One region of the Actinoplanes sichuanensis genome, then DNA from elsewhere that is predicted to be linked to it. Evidence: predicted binding sites of a transcription regulator. Region 1 holds the regulator's gene; each other region holds the start of a gene.

Region 1 (4,806 bases):
AGATTGTTGATCAGAACGACCACGCCGGCCACCACGGCGACGGACAGCAGGGCGATCACGCCCACGATCGGTCTCGCGCGCACTCACACCTCCTCTGACGCCGGACGCCAAGCCTAGACAACGAGCGCTTGCGGTCCGGCGTCACTGTGCCCGAGGGCACCCGACCGGGGCGTTCAGCGGATCCACTCCGGGTCGCGTTTCTCGCGGGCGGCGGCCACACCCTCGCGCCCCTCGGCCGACTTGAAGTAACCGGCCGAGCGGTGCGCGAGATCGGCCAGGTCGGCCCGGATCGAGTCGGCCCGCGTACGCCGCAGAAGTTGTTTGGTGCCGGCCAGCGCGAGCGGACCGCCGCGGATGAGTGAGGAGCAGTAACGCCGCACCGCGTCGTCCAGATCGTCCTCCTCGACGGCCGCGGTGACCAGGCCGATCTCGGCCGCCCGGGCGCCGTCGAAGACGTCGCCGGTCAGATAGAGATCGGCGGCGGCCCGGGGTGACAGGCGGGGCAGCACGGTCGAGCTGATCACCGCGGGGATCACGCCCAGCCGGACCTCGGTGAAGGCGAAGGTGGCCGAGCGGACGCAGACCGCGATGTCGGCCGCGCCGATCAGGCCGAGGCCGCCGGCCCGGGCCGGACCGGCGATCCGGGCGATCACCGGCTTCCCGAACTCCCAGAGCACGGCCAGCACGTCGGCCAGCATCTCGGCGGGCAGCCGGTCGCCGGGTCCGGCCGCGGCGGTCTCCTTCAGGTCGACGCCCGAGGAGAAGACCGGGCCCTCGTGGGTGAGAACCACCACACGGCTGTCCGGGTCGGCGGCCGATGCGGCGAGCGCGTCCAGCAACTGCCCGAGCAGTGCGGTGGACAGCGCGTTGCGGTTGGCGGGGTTGTCGATTGTCATCGTGGTCACGCCGGCGGCGGTGACGGTACGGACCAGATCCATCCCGGAACTGTAAGACGTGCACACTTGACGGATGGCCGGCGCACTCCCCGATGGCGAACCCGTACCCTCCGACGGGTCGCTCCCCGACGACGCCACCCGTGAGGTGGGCAAGAACGGGTTCGCGGTCTACGTGCACGTCCCGTTCTGTGCCAGCCGCTGCGGGTACTGCGACTTCAACACCTACACGGCCAGTGAGCTGGGCGGCGGGGCGAGCCGCGACGAGTACGCGGAGACGGTTCTGGCCGAGCTGACCCTCGCGGCCCGGGTGATCGAGCCCGGCCCGGTCGACACGGTCTTCGTCGGCGGCGGCACGCCCACCCTGCTCAGCGCCGACGACCTGGGCCGGATCCTGGAGGGCATCGACCGGACCTGGGGGTTGGCCCCGGGTGCCGAGGTGACCACCGAGGCCAACCCGGAGTCGGTGGACCCGGCCTACCTGCGGCGGTTGCGCGGCGCCGGGTTCACCCGGATCTCGCTCGGCATGCAGTCCGCGGCCGACAATGTGCTGCGGGTGCTCGACCGCAAGCACACCGCCGGTCGTGCGCCGCAGGCCGCGATCGAGGCCCGTGAGGCGGGCTTCGAGCACGTCAACCTGGATCTGATCTACGGCACGCCGGGGGAGAGCCCGGACGACTTCGCGCGGTCCCTCCAGGCGGTCGTGGACGCCGGGGTGGATCATGTGAGCGCCTACGCGCTGATCGTCGAGGACGGCACCCGGATGGCCGGGCGGATGCGGCGGGGTGAGCTGCCCTACCCGTCGGACGACGTGGCGGCCGACCGCTACCTGGCCGCCGAGGCGGCGCTGAGCGCGGCCGGCTTCCAGTGGTATGAGGTGTCCAACTGGGCCCGGACCGGCGGGGAGTGCCGGCACAACCTGCTCTACTGGACCGGCGCCGACTGGTGGGGGCTGGGTCCGGGCGCGCACAGCCACGTCGGCGGGGTGCGCTGGTGGAATGTCAAACACCCGTCGGCGTACGCGAAACGCCTGACCGATGGCACTTCGCCGGGGCACGCGCGGGAGTTGCTGACCGACGCCGACCGGCACATGGAGGACGTGATGCTCCGGGTGCGGCTGCGCGAGGGCATCCCACTCGCCCGGGTCGACGCCAGGGGTGCCGCGCAGGCCCTGGCCGACGGGCTCCTCGAGCCGGGCGCCTACGAACAGGGGACCCTCGTGCTCACCCTGCGGGGCCGGCTGCTGGCCGACGCGGTCGTCCGCGACGTGCTGTAAAGGCCACTCTGACCCGTCCGGCCCCGAAATCCGAGCCCGGTACGTACTTTCGATCATCGCGTTGTGACCGCCCGCGACGTAGACTGGCACTCTATTAGCAGGAGTGCCAACAGGGGGAGGGGTCATATGAGTCTGGATGACCGCAAGCTCGAGGTGCTCCGGGCGATCGTCGAGGACTACGTCGAGACCCAGGAACCGGTGGGCAGCAAGGCCCTGGTCGACCGGCACAAGCTCGGTGTCTCCCCGGCCACCGTCCGCAACGACATGGCCGTGCTGGAGGAGGAGGGCTACATCCGGCAGCCGCACACCAGTGCCGGCCGGGTGCCCACCGATGCCGGCTACCGGCTCTTCGTCGACCGGCTCACCAAGATCAAGCCGCTCAGCCCGGCCGAGCGCCGTGCCATCGAGCGGTTCATGGTCGGTGCCGTCGATCTCGACGACGTGGTGCACCGCACCGTCCGGCTCCTGGCCCAGCTCACCCGCCAGGTCGCCGTGGTGCAGTATCCGAGCCTGTCCCGCTCCGCGGTCCGCCACCTGGAGCTGGTGCCGATCTCCACCACCCGCCTGATGCTGGTGATGATCACCGACACCGGCCGGGTCGAGCAGCGGCTCGTCGAGATGCCCGGCCCGGTCGCCGACGGCGAGGTGTGGGAGTTGCGGCTGCGGGTCAACGAGAAACTGGCCGGGCAGCGGCTCGCCGACACCCCCTCCCTGGTGCAGAAACTGGTCGAGGAGTCGGCCCCCGACCGCCGCGCGGCGATGACGTGTCTGGCGTCGGTTCTGCTGGAGACTCTGGTCGAGCGGAGTGAGGAGCGCCTCGCCCTGGCGGGTATGCCCAACTTGACACGTGGGGGTGTGCTGGACTTCCAGGGCACGCTGCGGCCCGTCCTCGAAGCTCTTGAGGAGGAGGTCATCCTTCTGAAGCTCATCGGCGATCTGGAGCCCCGCACCACCCGGGTCCTGATCGGCGACGAGAACCAGATCGACAACCTGCGGTCGGCGTCCGTGGTGAGCAGCGGTTACGGACCGGGTACCACGATCGTTGGGGGGCTCGGTGTGGTGGGCCCCACCCGGATGGACTACCCCGGCACTATCGCTACCGTTCGTGCAGTGGCACGCTACGTTGGCGACCTGTTGGCACAGAATTGACGGATTCGCGCAGACATTGAGGACTCCAAACCCCGTGGCCAAGGACTATTACGGAATTCTCGGTGTGAGCCGGGAGGCAACCGACGACGAGATCAAGCGCGCCTACCGCAAACTCGCTCGGCAGTACCACCCGGACGTCAACCCGGATCCGGAAGCGCACGAGAAGTTCAAAGAGATCAACGCGGCGTACGAGGTTCTCTCCGACGATCAGAAGCGGCAGATCGTCGACCTCGGAGGCGACCCGCTCGCGCCGGGTGGAGGCATGCCCGGTGGAGCCGGTGGCGCCGGCCCGTTCGTCGGTTTCCAGGACATCATGGACGCGTTCTTCGGCACGGCCGCCGGTGGTGGCTCCCGTGGCCCGCGCCCGCGCACGCGTCCCGGCGCCGACGCGATCCTCCGGCTCGAGCTCGACCTGGTCGAGACCGCCTTCGGCGTGGAAGCCCCGATCACCGTCGACACCGCGGTCCTCTGCACCCAGTGCTCGGGCGCCGGCACCGCTCCCGGTACCCACCTGTCGACGTGCGAGGTCTGCTCCGGCCGTGGTGAGGTCCAGTCGGTGCAGCGCACCTTCCTCGGCCAGGTCGTCTCGTCCCGCCCCTGCCAGAACTGCCAGGGCCACGGCACGGTCATTCCCAGCCCCTGCCCGACCTGTGCCGGTGACGGCCGGATAAGGACACGCCGCTCGCTCACCGTCAAGATCCCGGCGGGCGTCGAGGACGGCATGCGGATCCGGCTGGCCCAGCAGGGCGAGGTCGGCCCGGGCGGCGGCACCGCCGGCGACCTCTACGTCGAGATCCACGAGCGGCCGCACGACGTCTACTCGCGCAAGGGCGACGACCTGCACTGCCGGGTCACCCTGCCGATGACGGCGGCCGCGCTCGGCACCCGGATGACCATCAAGACCCTCGACGGCGAGGAGAACATCGAGGTCAAACCGGGTACCCAGCCGGCCAGCACGCTGCGCATCCGGGGCAAGGGCGTCCCGCACCTGCGGGGCCAGGGCCGCGGTGAGCTCTTCGTGCACCTCGACGTCAAGACGCCGACCAAGCTCACCGCCGACCAGGAGCGGATGCTCCGTGACTTCGCCAAGACCCGCGGGGAGGACGTCGCCGAGCTGAGCAAGCAGGGCGGCTTCTTCAGCCGGATGCGGGATGCTTTCAACGGCCACTGACGCTTCGCGGCCCCGACGCCGGGCGTGCCCTTTCGGTCACACCCGGCGTTGAATCCGCTTCGGCTCAGACCTGACTCGCGCCGCCGTCGACGTAGATCTCGGCGCCGGTCATGAAGCTGCTGCGGGCCGAGGCCAGGAAGACCACCGCGTCGGCGATCTCGTCCGGGCGGCCCAGCCGGTTCATCGGCACGCCCGCCGCGAGGCCCTTGAGCAGCTGTTCGGCGGCGGCCGGGTCAGGGGCGAGACCGCTCAGCCCGGGCGTCTCGATCGGGCCGGGCGCGATGCTGTTCACCCGGATGTCGCGGCCGGTCAGTTCG
Region 2 (4,806 bases), 1.8 Mb from region 1:
GCGGCTGGATGGACTACGCGAACGACGAGGAGATCCGGGCCGGCATCCGGCTCCTGGCCGAGACGACCGGCATCTTCGCCGAGACCGCCGGCGGCACCACCGTCGCGGTGCTCAAGAAGCTGGTGGCCAGTGGCAAGCTCGACCCCACCAAGGAGACCGTCGTTTACAACACCGGTGAGGGTCTGAAGACACTCGACGCGGTGGCCGGCCAGGTTGGACCGACCCACACGATCAAGCCGTCGTTGCGCGGCGCCCGGGAGGCCGGCCTGCTCGGCTGACCCCGTTACGGGTCGTCCGAGCGGTCGGGCGAAGGTCACCAATTCGTGACCAAATCTCACTGACCGTCACCGACGATCAGCCGGTTGTCAGAATTACCTCCTCCGAGGACTTGCACTCCGATCTCCGGATGGGCAGGATGCTCTCTGCGGGAGGACGCGACGCCGTACGAGGCCCCTCACCAGAGCTTGGCGACAATCTCCAGAGGGTCCCAACGATCCAGCGCTGACCCAAACGGCTACGTGCCCGGAGGTGCTGTGCGTCCGTCCTCCCGACCAAACATCTTCTGCGCCCACGGGCGAAGCGGCAGTTCGAGCGGGTAGTGCCCGTCGGCCAGGCCCGCGTTCTTCTCGAACCAGTTGCGCACCCCGTAGGACTTGGTCAGCGCGATCGACCAGCCACACGCGAGCCAGTAGGCGGGCCAGAACAGCGGGCCGAAGAACGCGTACTGACTCGCGTGCCGGGACTCGTGGGTGAACAGCCGGATCCGCTCTTCGGCGAGCAGCCACTCGGCGGGGCGGTTCGTGATGATCACCGAGCCGACCGTGAAGCAGGAGCCGGCCGGCATCCGGAACCGGAAGTTCTCGGCGATCAGCACCCCGTGCCGTCCTCGCCGGACCTTCGTGCCGGTGCCGAGAGCCACCAACAGCCCGACCAGGGTCGTCCCGTTCACCGCGGTCAGCGTCGTCCGCGTCACGTGCCACCCGCGCCCGGCCATCTCAGACCCGCCGGCGCATCTGCAACTCGGTGAGGACACGCACGGTCGGGTGCGGCAGGCGGACCCCGGTGTCGGTGAAACCGAGCTTCTCGTACGCCCGGACGGCCCGCTCGTTGCCGCAGACCACCTCCAGCATCAGCTCGTCCCGCCCGGCCGCCGCGGACCAGTCGGCGACCGCCTCGACGAGCCGGCCGAGCATCTTGCCGCCCCGGACGGAAGGGGTCAGGTAGACCGCGAAGATGACCGTGCAGCCCGGCTCGCCGGGCACCGTGGTCCCGCCCGCGTGGCCGATCAGCGGCCCGCCCGGATCGACGATGAACTGGGCCGTGTCCGGTCCCTCCGACGACTGCACGATCCGCTGCCGGTAGTTGTCGTGCGGCCGGGCCGCGGCCTGGGCCAGGGTCTCCAGGAACGCCAGCGGACTGTCGGCCAGCATCTCCAGGCGCAGCGCCCGCATCCGGCCGGCGTCGTCCGGGGTCACCCGCCGTACGTCCCAGTTATCCATGGTTCCATCCCTACCGCCGCAATCCCTGGTCGGCAACCGGGTTGTCGCTAAGCCGAGTGGTTCGGACACGTCATGATTCGACGATGAGCGATGAGTTCCCGCGGCCCTACGCGGAGGAGCCCCCGGCTGCGGAGCCGGTCTCCGGTTTCCGGCTCGTGCGAACCCGCCCTTGGGCGGTCGCCGTGGCCGTGTTGATCACCTTCCTGGCCACGGTCTCCTATCCGCTCGCGGTGAACGCGATGAGCGAGCCGTCGAACGTCGGTTTCGGGCCGGACTCCTGGCTTCTGATGGTGGCCATCGGTGCCCTTCCCGCGGTGGTGTCGCTGACGATCGTCGGTGTGCTGGCGGACCGCCGGGTGACCGTGGGCCGGGCCCTGGGTCTGCTGGTGCTGTCGATCGGACTGTCGTTCGTCGAGGCCTTCCTGATCCGGGCTCTGTCGTTCACTCTCCTCGTGAATGCGGGACTGTCCCTGGAGTTGCTGTCACCGGTGATCCACGCGTTGACGCTGCTGACCCACGGGCTGCTCGGCATCCTCCTGTTTCCACCGGTGGCCGGCCGCAACGACTTCCGGGGTCTGGTGGCGGCCTCGTTGGCGGTGCCGTTGCTGACGGTCGCCGAGTCGTGGCTCCAAGGGCCCACGACTGACCCGGTGCCACTGGGGTGGGAGCTGGTGGACGCCGTTCTTCGGGTCGGCTGGGCGATTGCGGTTCTCATCACGTTCCGTCCGGCCACCCCGGCATGGGCCGTCACCCCCGCTGACCTGGGCCGTCAAGATCCTTAGCCGAATCACGGCCACCGACGAGGGTTTCGCGGGAAGATGGGGTTTCTTGCACTCGCCATCGGAGAGTGCTAAACAAGTGATTGGCACTCGCGCATGCTGAGTGCCAGCAGGTCGGGACGGTGGGGTTCCGGTCGCGATGCTGCCATCGGCATCGGGGCACGGAGCCGGTCGTCGCGGGCTATCCGGCTCGGCCTGAGGACGTCACCTTCGCCAGGTGGTGGCGTCCGCAGACTTCCTCAACGTGCGGAGAGCGGGGCCGACGAGGCCCGGCGCCGCGGATGTCCGGGAGGACAACGCCGTATGGCCAAGATCATCGCATTCGACGAGGAGGCTCGTCGGGGCCTCGAGCGTGGCATGAACCAGCTCGCGGACGCGGTCAAGGTGACCCTCGGCCCCAAGGGCCGCAACGTGGTTCTCGAGAAGAAGTGGGGCGCCCCCACGATCACCAACGATGGTGTATCCATCGCCAAGGAGATCGAGCTCGAGGACACCTTCGAGAAGATCGGCGCTGAGCTGGTCAAGGAGGTCGCGAAGAAGACCGACGACGTCGCCGGTGACGGCACGACGACCGCGACCGTCCTCGCCCAGGCGCTGGTCCGTGAGGGCCTGCGCAACGTGGCCGCCGGCGCCAACCCGATGGCCCTCAAGCGGGGCATCGAGGCCGCCGTGGCCAGCGTCTCCGAGGAGCTGAGCAAGCTCGCGAAGGACGTGGAGACCAAGGAGCAGATCGCCTCCACCGCCTCCATCTCGGCCGCTGACACCACGGTCGGCGAGAAGGTCGCCGAGGCCATGGACAAGGTCGGCAAGGAAGGCGTCATCACCGTCGAGGAGAGCAACACCTTCGGCCTCGAGCTCGAGCTCACCGAGGGTATGCGCTTCGACAAGGGCTTCATCTCGGCGTACTTCATGACCGACGCCGAGCGCATGGAGGCCGTCTTCGACGACCCCTACATCCTGATCGCGAACAGCAAGATCTCCGCGGTCAAGGACCTGCTCCCGATCCTGGAGAAGGTCATGCAGGGCGGCAAGCCCCTCGTGATCATCGCCGAGGACGTCGAGGGCGAGGCCCTGGCCACCCTGGTCGTCAACAAGGTCCGTGGCACCTTCAAGTCGGTCGCCGTCAAGGCCCCCGGCTTCGGTGACCGCCGCAAGGCCATGCTGGAGGACATCGCCATCCTCACCGGTGGCGCCGTCATCAGCGAAGAGGTCGGCCTCAAGCTGGACGCCGCTGACCTGTCCCTGCTGGGCCAGGCCCGCAAGGTCGTCATCACCAAGGACGAGACCACCATCGTCGACGGTGCCGGCAACGCCGAGCAGATCCAGGGCCGGGTCAACCAGATCCGCGCCGAGATCGAGCGCTCGGACTCCGACTACGACCGTGAGAAGCTGCAGGAGCGTCTGGCCAAGCTGGCCGGCGGCGTTGCGGTGATCAAGGTCGGCGCGGCCACCGAGGTCGAGCTCAAGGAGCGCAAGCACCGCATCGAGGACGCCGTTCGTAACGCGAAGGCGGCCGTCGAGGAGGGCATCGTCCCCGGTGGTGGTGTCGCGCTGGTCCAGGCCGGCAAGACCGCCTTCGAGAAGCTCGACCTGATCGGCGACGAGGCCACCGGTGCCAACATCGTCAAGGTCGCGCTGGACGCCCCGCTGCGTCAGATCGCCGTGAACGCCGGCCTCGAGGGCGGCGTCGTGGTCGAGAAGGTGCGCAACCTCGAGCCGGGTCACGGCCTGAACGCCGCGACCGGCGACTACGTCGACCTGCTGGCCGCGGGCATCATCGACCCGGCCAAGGTCACCCGCTCGGCGCTGCAGAACGCCGCGTCGATCGCCGCGCTGTTCCTCACCACCGAGGCCGTCGTGGCCGACAAGCCCGAGAAGACCCCGGCTCCGGCCGGCGCCCCGGGCGGCGGTGACATGGACTTCTGAGTCCAGTCTCAAAACGGGCGGTCCGCTTCGGCGGGCCGCCCGTTCTGCTTTCCGGCACCGCCGGTGGTGCCGTCCCGGTTCGTGGGCCGTCGGGCATCGGTTTTCCGTCACCGCCGGTGGTGCCGTCTCGGTTCGTGGGCCGTCGGGCATCGGTTTTCCGTCACCGCCGGCGATGACGTCCCGGTTCCAGGGTCGTCAGCCATCGCAGCAGGGCCCCGGAGAGTACGGCCAGAGCACCCACCCGGGCCACGAGGGCACTGTCCGGCCCGGTCACCGGCACGTCGGGCGGCGCCGGTTCCGGGGTGGCCGCGGTGACCCGCACGGTGATCGTGCCGGTGGCGGTGCCGCCCCGCCAGTCGGTGATCGTGTAGGTGAACCGGTCGATCCCGGTGAATCCGGCGTCCGGGATGTAGCGGACCGTGCCGGTGTTCCCGGTCGTGGACGCGGCGGAGACACCGATCCGAGCCGTTCCGTGTGCGGGTCGGCCGACGGCGACCAGGCTGAGGTGGTCCCCGTCGGGATCCGAGTCGTTTCCGGCCGGCCACAGGGTGACCTGCTCACCGGAGGTGACGGCGGTCAGGTCGCCGGTCACCAGCGGCGGC
Region 3 (4,806 bases), 2.0 Mb from region 1:
CCGGGCCGCGCCGGGCCGGCCCCGGCCGCATCGGCTGGTGGCGGCCTGCCTTTCAGAAGACCAGGCGGGCGCAGAGCAGGCAGACGATGATGAGGGCGATGGCCCCCGCGACCAAGCCGATGCCGTACGTGACAGTCCGCGCCGAACCCTCCGCGTCGTCGATGGCCTCGAAGTTCTGCGGTGGCATCTGCCTCGGCGACGGGGGATGGGCGATCGTCGGCGGGCGCCAGTCGGCCGGGGGTGGATCGGCGCGCGGCGGTCCCTGATATTCGACGGGCCGGACCGGTGGCGCAGGCTCAGGCCGCCCGAGCGGCTCGGCGGCCGGGTCGGGGCGCTGCCAGTACGCGTCGTCGTCCGGGACGCTGGTGGGGGAGCTCACGTTCACCGACGGTACAACCGGAGGGGGACGACGGCCGCGCCGCTGTCGGCTTACCCTCTTAGTCGTGGACATCCTGGACGACCCTGAGCGTGACAACGACGCCGAGCGCGAGGTCGATTTCGAGTCCGAAGAGGCGCCGGTACTGCCCGAACAGACCCGTGACGACACCGAGCGGGGCTGGGGTGAGCGGTCCTACTCCAACGACGACCGCCTGCTGGAGGACCGTCCGCCGCACTGGGACTGATCGCCGTCCACCGACACGTAGTCCTGGTCGGTCCCATCACCACCTTTCCCGCGAGTGAGCGTCCGCGGTCTTCCCGCGAGTGAGCCTTCGCGGTCTTCCCGGGAGCAATACTGAGCGGCCTTTTGAGGGTGCGCCTGAGCGGTCAATTCCGGTAGTAAGCCTGAGCGGACTTCTGAAGGAGCGCCTGGGCGGCCTTTCTGAGGGTGCGCCTGATCGGCTTTCCTGAGTCGGCCTGTCTGTGGGTCGAGCTGAGTCGGTTTTCGGTGGTCAGCCTGGGCGGATCACTATGGCGAAGCCTCGGCCTGCACTGGAGATCGCCTGCCTGGCCTCGGCCGGATCGAGGGCCAGGAGGAGTCCGCCGGTGACCGGGTCGTCGGCTCCGGTCACGTCCAGGACCAGGGCCGCGCTCGCGACGGCGGTGGTGCGGTCACGGTCGCTCTCGATCCGGAGTAGGTCCACCCGGTTGCCGGGTCGGACCACGGTCAGCGCTGTCGGGTCGGCCAGGCGCACCGGCACGCCGACGCTTCCCGACGGAATCGGTCTGGCGGCGGTGGCCGTCGGCGGGCCGGGTGATGAGGAAGCGCGGCCGGACGGTTCGGAAGTCTGCGGCCCGGCCTCGACCGGGACACAGCCGGTCGGCTTGACCCAGAGAACCGCCGCCGCTGTGAGCAACAACACGGTGACCGAGAGCAGGCGCAGCAGCGTGCCCCGGCCTGGCCGATGCCATCGCACCGGATCGAGACGCTCATCAGCCGGCGCCTGTCGCTCGCGGGGCATCGAACCTCCAATCGTCGCCTGATCAGACCCGGATCAGCCCTGATCGGCCGTCGGCGGACACCTCGCACCGTCGGGGGAGACGGCCGATCGGCTTCGTTGCGGAACGGCTTGTCAGAGGCGCCCGCCGACGGCTGTCACCGACGTTAGGCGGCCGGCGGTCTCCGGCGCGGAGACGCTGTGGACAACCCGGCACTGTGGAAACGCGTCGCCGCCGAGCCGAACCTGCTAGCCGACTCTGCCACCAGGACAGGCCTTGGGCGCCGGGTCGGAGGGCGGCGGCGAGTTCGGTGTCGCCCGTATCGAAGTAGTCGGCCAGATCGAGCCGCCGGAGCCGGTTGCACAAGGCGGCGGCGATCCGATGACGGCGGCAGAGGTATGGGGTCCGCTCGGCCGCCGTGGCCCGGGCAGGGAAAACGAATGTGCGCCGAGCCCGGGACGGGGAAACGAATGCGCGCCGAGCCCGGGGAGGGGCTCGGCGCGCGAGTGATGCTTCAGTGGTGGGGATCAGGGGGTCGCGGCGGCCTTCGAACCGCTGCCGCCCGACGACGCAGTCGTGCTGCTGCTCGTGGACGAGCTCGACGAGGTGCTTGTCGAAGCGGTCGACGACGACGCCGCCGTGTCGGCCTTCTTGGTGGTCGAGTCGCCGGAGCCGGTGGCCGACTTCTCGGAGCTCACGCTGCCCGACCGGGAGTCGTTGCGGTAGAAGCCCGAACCCTTGAAGACGATGCCGACCGAGTTGAACACCTTGCGGAGCTTGCCCTGGCAGTTCGGGCACTCGGTGAGCGCCGGGTCGGAGAAGGACTGCACTGCTTCAAGCTGCTCACCGCACTCGGTGCAGGCGTACTGGTAGGTAGGCACGGCTCCTCCGGATCAATCGGCTGCTGGCACTCGCCAACTCCGAGTGCCAATGTTGCGGCATCGGAGGTCAATTCGTCCACTCGGCGCTCGGCCTGAGGGAGAACCGGCCGGTGGGTGATATCACAGCGAGGCGCGACCGGCACATCCACGAACCGTCGAAGCGGCCGCGGGTGCCCCCTCGAAAAGGCGGCAGTGGCTGCGAAGGCGGCAGTGGCTGCGAAGGCGGTGGTGGCTGCGAAGGCGGTGGTGACGGCGAGGCCGGCAGCAGCCCTTGAAAGCCGGAACCGGCTCCCGACGAGATAGGGCGACCCCTCAAGAGGCGTGCGGGCGGCGGGAGAAGCCGCCGGTGGGGGTGATCACCGCATGGACCCGGCGGTCGTGGGGTTCGGCGGGGACGAAGGGCACGTCCTCGCCGTCGTGCAGGAGCGCCACGGTCAAGGGGCCGAGATCCGGTAGGCGGGCCAGCACCCGGTCGTAGGATCCGCCGCCGCGGCCCATCCGGGTTCCGTCGGGTCCGACGGCGAGTGCCGGTACCAGGAGCAGGTCCACCGAGCGGACCGCCTCGACCCCGAGTCGTGGCCCGCCGGGTTCACGCAGCCCGCGCGGCCCTGCCACGAGAAGCGAAGAGCCGGGGATCGAAGGGGCGGGAGCCGAGGTGGGCGGGCCCGGAGTGGGTGTCGGGGAATCGGCGGTGCTGGTGGGGGACGACTGCGCGGCGGGGGGCGAGGTGGGGGCGGTCAGTTCGGCCCAGGTCAGGTCGTTGTCCGGGAGCAGGACCGGGAGTAGCAGGCGGCCGTCTCGAGGCAGGGCGGCCAGGAGGCGGTCCGGCAGGTCGGTGCCGCCCGGTTCGGGTCCGATCGGGACGTAGGCGGCGATGGAACGGGCGCCGGTACGGCGTACCAGCGCAAGAATTTGACCTTGAATTTTGGCGGCCGCGGCGTCGAGCGCGGTGACCGGAAGTGATCGACGCACCGTGAGCAGCCGTGCGCGGAGCGCGATCTTGATTTGATGTGATTTTTCCGCATCAGGGGTTAAATCCGACATGCAACACCCCCTTTTGAAAACCGGCAAACGGTGCACACTATGTCAGCATCGCTCCAAAGAGGGCCACTCCCGGGAGGATGTGTGACACTACGTGGCCGGCTGACCAGCGCTTTCCTGGTGGTCGTGCTCGGTCCGGTCCTGCTCGGGTCCGTCTTCGTCGCGTTGACCGCCAACGCCGTGAGCCGGGAGCGGACCACCGAACGCCTCGACCACGCTGCGACAACAGTCAGTGTGGCGATCGGCGCCATCTGCCGCCAGTTGCAGGCTTCGGCGGATGCGGTCGCCGTGGTTCCGGCCGGAGACCGTCAGGCGGTCGCCGACCAGCTGGTCGCCCGAGGGTTGGCCACCGAGATCTGGATGACCGAAACCGAACAGTCGAGTCTGGCGCGTTCCGCGATGACCGGCGACCCGGCGGCGACCGGCCATCGGGATTGCGCCGGCCCCGATGCCGGACGTGAGGAGGCCACGGCGATGACCGCGGCCGCGTACACCCGAGAGATCACCGTGACCGCCGCCCAGCGGGTCGACGCCGCCATGCTGGACCGACTCGGAGCGTCCGCCGGCGTAGCCGTGCGGCTGGGCGAGAGCGCGGCCGCGGCCGCCGGGACCGCCGACCGGAACCTGTCCGCCGAACCGGGCCGGCCGTTGACCTTGACCCTGACCGTCCCGGCCGCCGGACCCACCGCCCGCTACCTGATCCTGCTGCTGATCGTGCTGGCCACCGCGGTCGTCGCGGTGATCGCCGCCCGCTGGCTGGCCCGATCCACGACTCGCCCGCTCGGTGATCTGGCCTGGGCCGCCGACCGGGTGGCGAACGGCGACCTGGACACCCGCGTGCCGATCCCGCGGCCGGACGAACTGGGCCGGCTCGCCGGGACGTTCAACCGGATGACCCGGGAGCTCCAGTCCTACGTGCAGGCGCTGACCGCGAGCCGGGACCAGCTGCGCCGGCATCTCGCGATTCTCGGCGACACCCTGTCCAGCACCCACGACCTGGACCGGATCCTGCCGGTGATCCTGCGGACCGCGATGACCGCCACCGCCGCGCGGGCCGGGCTGATCCTGCTCACCGACCCGGGCGACGGGCGGCTGGCGGCCCGTTGCGGCGCCGGGCTGACCGGGGCGTGGGACCTGTCGCCGGCCGAGCTGACCCAGCGGCGTCTGACACCGGGTCGTGGGGTGCTGGGGCGGGTCGCCGCGACCGGGACGCCGTCGCGGGGCACCTCCGGGTGCGTTTCGGACGAGCCCGCCTGTGACTCGTATCTCGCCGTTCCGATCTGCGCGCCACCGGACGAGGAGAGCGGGCCGGAGCCGACGGTACTGGGTGTGCTGGCGCTCTACGACCGGCTGGGTGGTCCGGCCTTCGAGGACGCCGATCTGCGTACGCTGCGCACCTTCGCCGGTCAGGCCGGGGTGGCCGTGCACAACGTCCGGGTCCACGAGGAGGCACAACGTCTCTCTTTGACTGATCCGCTGACCGGACTCTGGAACTACCGTTATCTGC
Region 4 (4,806 bases), 590 kb from region 1:
GTCCGGCCCGGCGCGCAGGAGGGCGAGATCCGGGCCGCGCTCACCGCGGTCCAGGCCCTCACCTGGGTCGACGCGCTGCCGGACGGGCTGGACACGGTGGTCGGCTCGGGTGGCCGGCCACTGACACCGGCACAGGCGCAGCAGGTGGCACTGGCCCGGCTGGTGATCGCCGACCCGCACACGCTGGTGCTCGACGAGGCGACCGCGATGCTCGACCCGCGGGCCGCCCGGGATCTGGAACGCTCCCTCGCCGCCGTGGTCAGCGGGCGGACCGTGGTGGCGATCGCGCACCGGCTGTTCGCGGCACACGACGCCGACCGGGTCGCGGTGATGGCCGACGGGCGGATCGTCGAGCTGGGGTCACACGACGAGCTGGTGGCGGCGGGTGGGGCGTACGCCGAGCTGTGGAACTCGTGGCAGGGCGACGGCATGAAAAAGGCGCGCCCGGAAGGCGCGCCCTTTCCCTGAACCGATCGACCGATCAGAAGCCCGGACCGTGCTGGTGGCCGTGCCCGTGACCGCCGTGGCTGTGGCCGTGGCCACCGGCGGCGGCCGGAGCGGCCTCGGCCGGCTTCTCCACCACGAGGCTCTCGGTGGTCAGCAGGAGCCCGGCGATCGAGACGGCGTTGGCGACCGCGTTACGGGTCACCTTCACCGGGTCGATGATGCCGGCCGCGGCCAGGTCGACGTACTCGTCGGTGGCGGCGTTGAGGCCGTGGCCCCAGCCCAGCTCGTTGACCTTGCCCACCACGACGTAACCGTCGTGACCGGCGTTCTGAGCGATCCAGCGCAGCGGCTCGACGAGCGCCTTGCGGACGATGCCGACGCCGAGCGCCTCCTCGCCGGTGAGGCCGAGGTTACCCTCGAGCTCCTTGGCGACCTGGGCGAGAGCGGCGCCGCCACCCGGGACGGTGCCCTCCTCGACGGCCGCCTTGGTCGCCGCGATGGCGTCCTCGATGCGGTGCTTGCGCTCCTTCATCTCGACCTCGGTCGCGGCACCGACCTTGATCACCGCGATGCCGCCGGAGAGCTTGGCCAGCCGCTCCGAAAGCTTCTCGCGGTCCCAGTCGGAGTCGGACGCCTCGATCTCCTTGCGGATCTGCGAGACCCGGTCGGCGACGTCGGAGGAGTTGCCGCCACCGTCGACGATGGTGGTGTTCTCCTTGTCGACGACGATCCGCCGGGCGCTGCCCAGCGACTCGAGGCCGACCTGGTCGAGCTTGTAACCGAGCTCGGGGGCGATCAGCTCGCCACCGGTCGCGATCGCGAGGTCCTGCAGGATCGCCTTGCGGCGGTCACCGAAACCGGGCGCCTTCACCGCGACGACCTTGATGGTCTTGCGCAGCGAGTTGACCACCAGGGTGGACAGGGCCTGGCCCTCGACGTCCTCCGCGACGATCAGCAGCGGCTTGCCGGTCTGCAGCACCTTCTCCAGCAGCGGGAGCAGCTCCTCGATGCTGGAGATCTTCTGGGTGGTGAGGAGGATGTGCGCGTCCTCCAGCACCGCCTCCTGCGCCTCGGCGTCGGTCACGAAGTTCGGCGAGATGAAGCCCTTGTCGAACTGGAGACCCTCGGTCACGTCGAGCTCGGTGTGCAGCGCCGAGCCCTCCTCCACGGTGATGACACCGTCGCGGCCGACCCGGTCCATCGCGTCGGCGATCAGCTCGCCGATGTTCGCGTCCTGGGCCGAGATGGTGGCCACGTTGGCGATCGCCTTGTGGTCGGCGACCTCGACTGCCTTGGCCAGCAGAGCCTTGGACACGACCACGGAGGCCTGGTCCATGCCGCGCTTGAGACCGATCGGGTTGGCGCCGGCGGTCACGTTGCGCAGGCCCTCGCGGACCAGCGCCTGCGCGAGCACGGTCGCCGTGGTGGTCCCGTCGCCGGCGACGTCGTTGGTCTTGGTCGCCACCTCCTTGACCAGCTGGGCGCCGAGGTTCTCGTACGGGTCGGTGAGCTCGATCTCCTTGGCGATGGTGACGCCGTCGTTGGTGATCGTGGGCGCGCCGAACTTCTTGTCCAGAACGACGTTACGACCGCGCGGACCGAGGGTGACCTTGACCGTGTCGGCGAGGGTGTTGACGCCGTGCTCCAGGAGGTGCCGGGCGCTGTCTGAGAAGCTGAGGATCTTCGCCATGAATGGTCCCTTCACGCACCAGCGCCCTGCCCCGAGCTATCGGAACAGGGCGCAAGCGCAATCAGTTGGTCTTACTTCTCGATGACCGCGAGGACGTCGCGGGCGGAGAGCACCAGGTACTCCTCGCCGGCGTACTTGACCTCGGTGCCGCCGTACTTCGAGTAGAGGACGACGTCGCCGACCTTCACGTCGAGCGGGACGCGGTTGCCCTTGTCGTCGATCCGGCCGGGGCCGACGGCGAGGACGGTGCCCTCCTGGGGCTTCTCCTTGGCGGTGTCGGGGATCACGATGCCGGAAGCGGTCGTGGTCTCAGCCTCGTTCGCCTGGACCACGATGCGGTCCTCGAGCGGCTTGATCGCAACCTTGGTCGCGGTAGTCACGGGCATACCCTCCTGGGTACAGGTTTCGCCGGCCATGAACCAGGCCGGTCAATGCCTCATGCCACCGGGCGGGGCCGTCGTCGCGGGTGCCGGTCCGCCTGGTGCCTAACCGCCACGGAGGACCCGGGCGGCTGGCACCCTCATGTCGAGAGTGCTAACCGGAGACTATGCCGGAACTAGCACTCCGTCAACCAGAGTGCCAACCTGTCACGCCAGGGAGAATGCCTCTCGTGACCCCCGAGTTGTTGCAACTGTTGCGTACCCCTGAAGGGTTGAAAGCCCTGGCCGCGGCGGCTGAGGTGACCGGCGGTGAGCCGCTCGCCGCGGCCTCGGCCCTGCGGGCCCGGGGCTTCGGCGCGGAGCTCTCCGCGGCCGCCTTGACCCAGGCTAGTTTGCGCGAGCGCGCCGCGATGAAGTTCGGCCCGGACGCTGCCGGGATGTTCTTCACCCGGGCCGGCCTGGAGCAGGCGACCCGAGCCGTGGTCGCCGATCGACGGGCCGCGCGGCTCGCCGCGGCGGGTGTCGAGACGCTGGCCGACCTGGGCTGCGGGCTGGGTTCGGACGCGCTCGCCGCGGCCCGGCGGGGCATCACCGTGTACGCCGTGGACGCCGACCCGGTCACCGCGGCGATGGCGACCGCGAACGCGGAGGCGGCCGGGCTCGCCGACCGGATCACCGTGGCCTGCGCCGACGCCACCACGGTCCCGGTCGAGCGGTACGACGCGGTCTTCGCCGACCCGGCCCGCCGCCAGGTCGGTCGCGGCCGGGTGTTCGACCCGAAGGCCTACTCCCCGCCCTGGGACTTCATCGCCGGGCTGCCCGGGCGGACCCCGCGCACGGTGCTGAAACTCGCGCCGGGCATCGATCACGCGCTGCTCCCGCCGGGCGCCGAAGGGGAGTGGGTGAGCGTCGGCGGCGACCTCGTCGAGGCCGCGTTCTGGTGCGGCCCGCTCGCCGAGGCGCCCCGGCGGGCCACGCTGCTCGGCCCGGACGTCGGTTTGACCGGGTCCGGCAACAAAACCGCGGCGGTCGGCCCAATTGGTGCCTGGATCTACGACCCGGACCCGGCGGTGGTCCGCTCGCATCTGGTGGCAGAGTTCGCCGAGTCGATCGGCGGCCGGCTGGCCGACCCGGAGATCGCCTACGTTTACACCGACGACCCGGTGGACACGCCGTTCGCTCGCCGGCTCGGGGTCACCGAGGTACTGCCGTTCTCACTGAAACGGCTGCGTGCGCTGTTGCGCGAGCGTGGCGTCGGTGTCCTGGAGATTCGCAAGCGCGGCTCCGCGCTGGTGCCCGACCAGCTGCGCAAAGACCTCCGGTTGTCCGGGCCGAACACCGCCGGATTGGTGTTGACCCGGGTGGAGGGCGCCCCTGTCGCCTTGATCACCACGGCGGCGATGTAGTTCCCGGCACGGCGACGACAAGCGGAAGTCTGCCGCGAGGTAGTTTTCCGCGCATGGCCAAGAAGGCGGCCGGAACGCCGGCGACCGTGCTGCTGACCACCGAGCGGGTGGCGCACGCCCTGCATCCGTACGAGGTGTCGCCGGACGCCCCCAACTACGGCGCCCTGGTCGCCGAGGCCCTGGGTGTCGCGCCGGAGCGGCTGTTCAAGACCCTGGTGGCCGAGGTGGACGGCGGTCTCGTGGTCGGTGTCGTGCCGGTCACCGGCGACCTGGACCTGAAGGCGTTGGCATCGGCCGCGGGCGGCAAGCGGGCCGCGTTGGCCGACCGGGCCGCCGCGGAGCGCAGCAGCGGTTATGTCCGGGGCGGGATCAGCCCGCTCGGACAGCGCAAGCGACTCCCCACCGTGATCGACGACACGGCGGCCGGGCTCGACCTGATGTATGTGTCGGCCGGCCGTCGCGGACTGCAGGTGTCGCTCGCCCCCGCCGACCTGATCCGGCTGACCAGCGCGATCGTCGCCCCGATCCGGGCGGGCGCATCCTAGTACGGGTGGATAAAAGTCTGTTCTTCTGGTTTCCGCCAACTTCTTAGGCTGAAACTACTTAGCGTTACTTTGTGCGGAACGCCAGGCGAATCCGGCAACCCTGCCGCGACCTCGGGGAACGGCCATGTTGCCGGATTGTTATCCCTCGTTACGAGATAGACCGTCGTTGCCGCTTGTGTTCTCCGCCACCATGGGAATACGTTGCCGGGCACAACAAACCGGTACCTGATCCATCGGCGTCATGGCTCAGCAGTGGTTCTCCCAGGCGCTGCTTGTCCTGACAAATCCGAACAAGGCTCCGGATTTACCCCCCGAAAGGACATATAGGGATGCGTAAG

Evidence for each region. Region 1 encodes HrcA, which represses chaperone genes, less so after heat shock. Its sites were predicted from a motif close to GGTTNGCACNCTCNNNNNGAGNGTGCNAACC; they were not measured.
Region 2: a site for HrcA is predicted at 2,360-2,390, ahead of groL (chaperonin GroEL). Genes of this name have one in related genera too.
Region 3: a site for HrcA is predicted at 2,280-2,310, ahead of Q0Z83_RS46890 (FmdB family zinc ribbon protein). Genes of this name have one in related genera too.
Region 4: a site for HrcA is predicted at 2,647-2,677, ahead of groES (co-chaperone GroES). Genes of this name have one in related genera too.

What each region holds. Positions count from the first base shown of each region.
Region 1 is NZ_AP028461.1:8,192,383-8,197,188, reverse strand. Features, by position in the region: gene Q0Z83_RS37595 (hypothetical protein) at 1-83, opposite strand, end outside; gene Q0Z83_RS37590 (enoyl-CoA hydratase-related protein) at 174-938, opposite strand; gene hemW (radical SAM family heme chaperone HemW) at 970-2,169, shown strand; gene hrcA (heat-inducible transcriptional repressor HrcA) at 2,296-3,318, shown strand; gene dnaJ (molecular chaperone DnaJ) at 3,353-4,489, shown strand; gene Q0Z83_RS37570 (SDR family NAD(P)-dependent oxidoreductase) at 4,554-4,806, opposite strand, start outside.
Region 2 is NZ_AP028461.1:10,001,860-10,006,665, forward strand. Features, by position in the region: gene thrC (threonine synthase) at 1-278, shown strand, start outside; gene Q0Z83_RS45900 (hypothetical protein) at 515-973, opposite strand; gene Q0Z83_RS45905 (GNAT family N-acetyltransferase) at 996-1,499, opposite strand; gene Q0Z83_RS45910 (MFS transporter) at 1,583-2,281, shown strand; gene groL (chaperonin GroEL) at 2,582-4,204, shown strand; gene Q0Z83_RS45920 (Ig-like domain-containing protein) at 4,365-4,806, opposite strand, start outside.
Region 3 is NZ_AP028461.1:10,188,857-10,193,662, forward strand. Features, by position in the region: gene Q0Z83_RS46875 (translation initiation factor 2) at 53-379, opposite strand; gene Q0Z83_RS46880 (hypothetical protein) at 444-623, shown strand; gene Q0Z83_RS46885 (hypothetical protein) at 891-1,400, opposite strand; gene Q0Z83_RS46890 (FmdB family zinc ribbon protein) at 1,905-2,258, opposite strand; gene Q0Z83_RS46895 (5-formyltetrahydrofolate cyclo-ligase) at 2,571-3,302, opposite strand; gene Q0Z83_RS46900 (diguanylate cyclase) at 3,384-4,806, shown strand, end outside.
Region 4 is NZ_AP028461.1:8,786,437-8,791,242, reverse strand. Features, by position in the region: gene Q0Z83_RS40270 (ABC transporter ATP-binding protein) at 1-468, shown strand, start outside; gene groL (chaperonin GroEL) at 482-2,137, opposite strand; gene groES (co-chaperone GroES) at 2,209-2,523, opposite strand; gene Q0Z83_RS40255 (class I SAM-dependent methyltransferase) at 2,739-3,923, shown strand; gene ybaK (Cys-tRNA(Pro) deacylase) at 3,977-4,468, shown strand; gene Q0Z83_RS40245 (sugar ABC transporter substrate-binding protein) at 4,798-4,806, shown strand, end outside.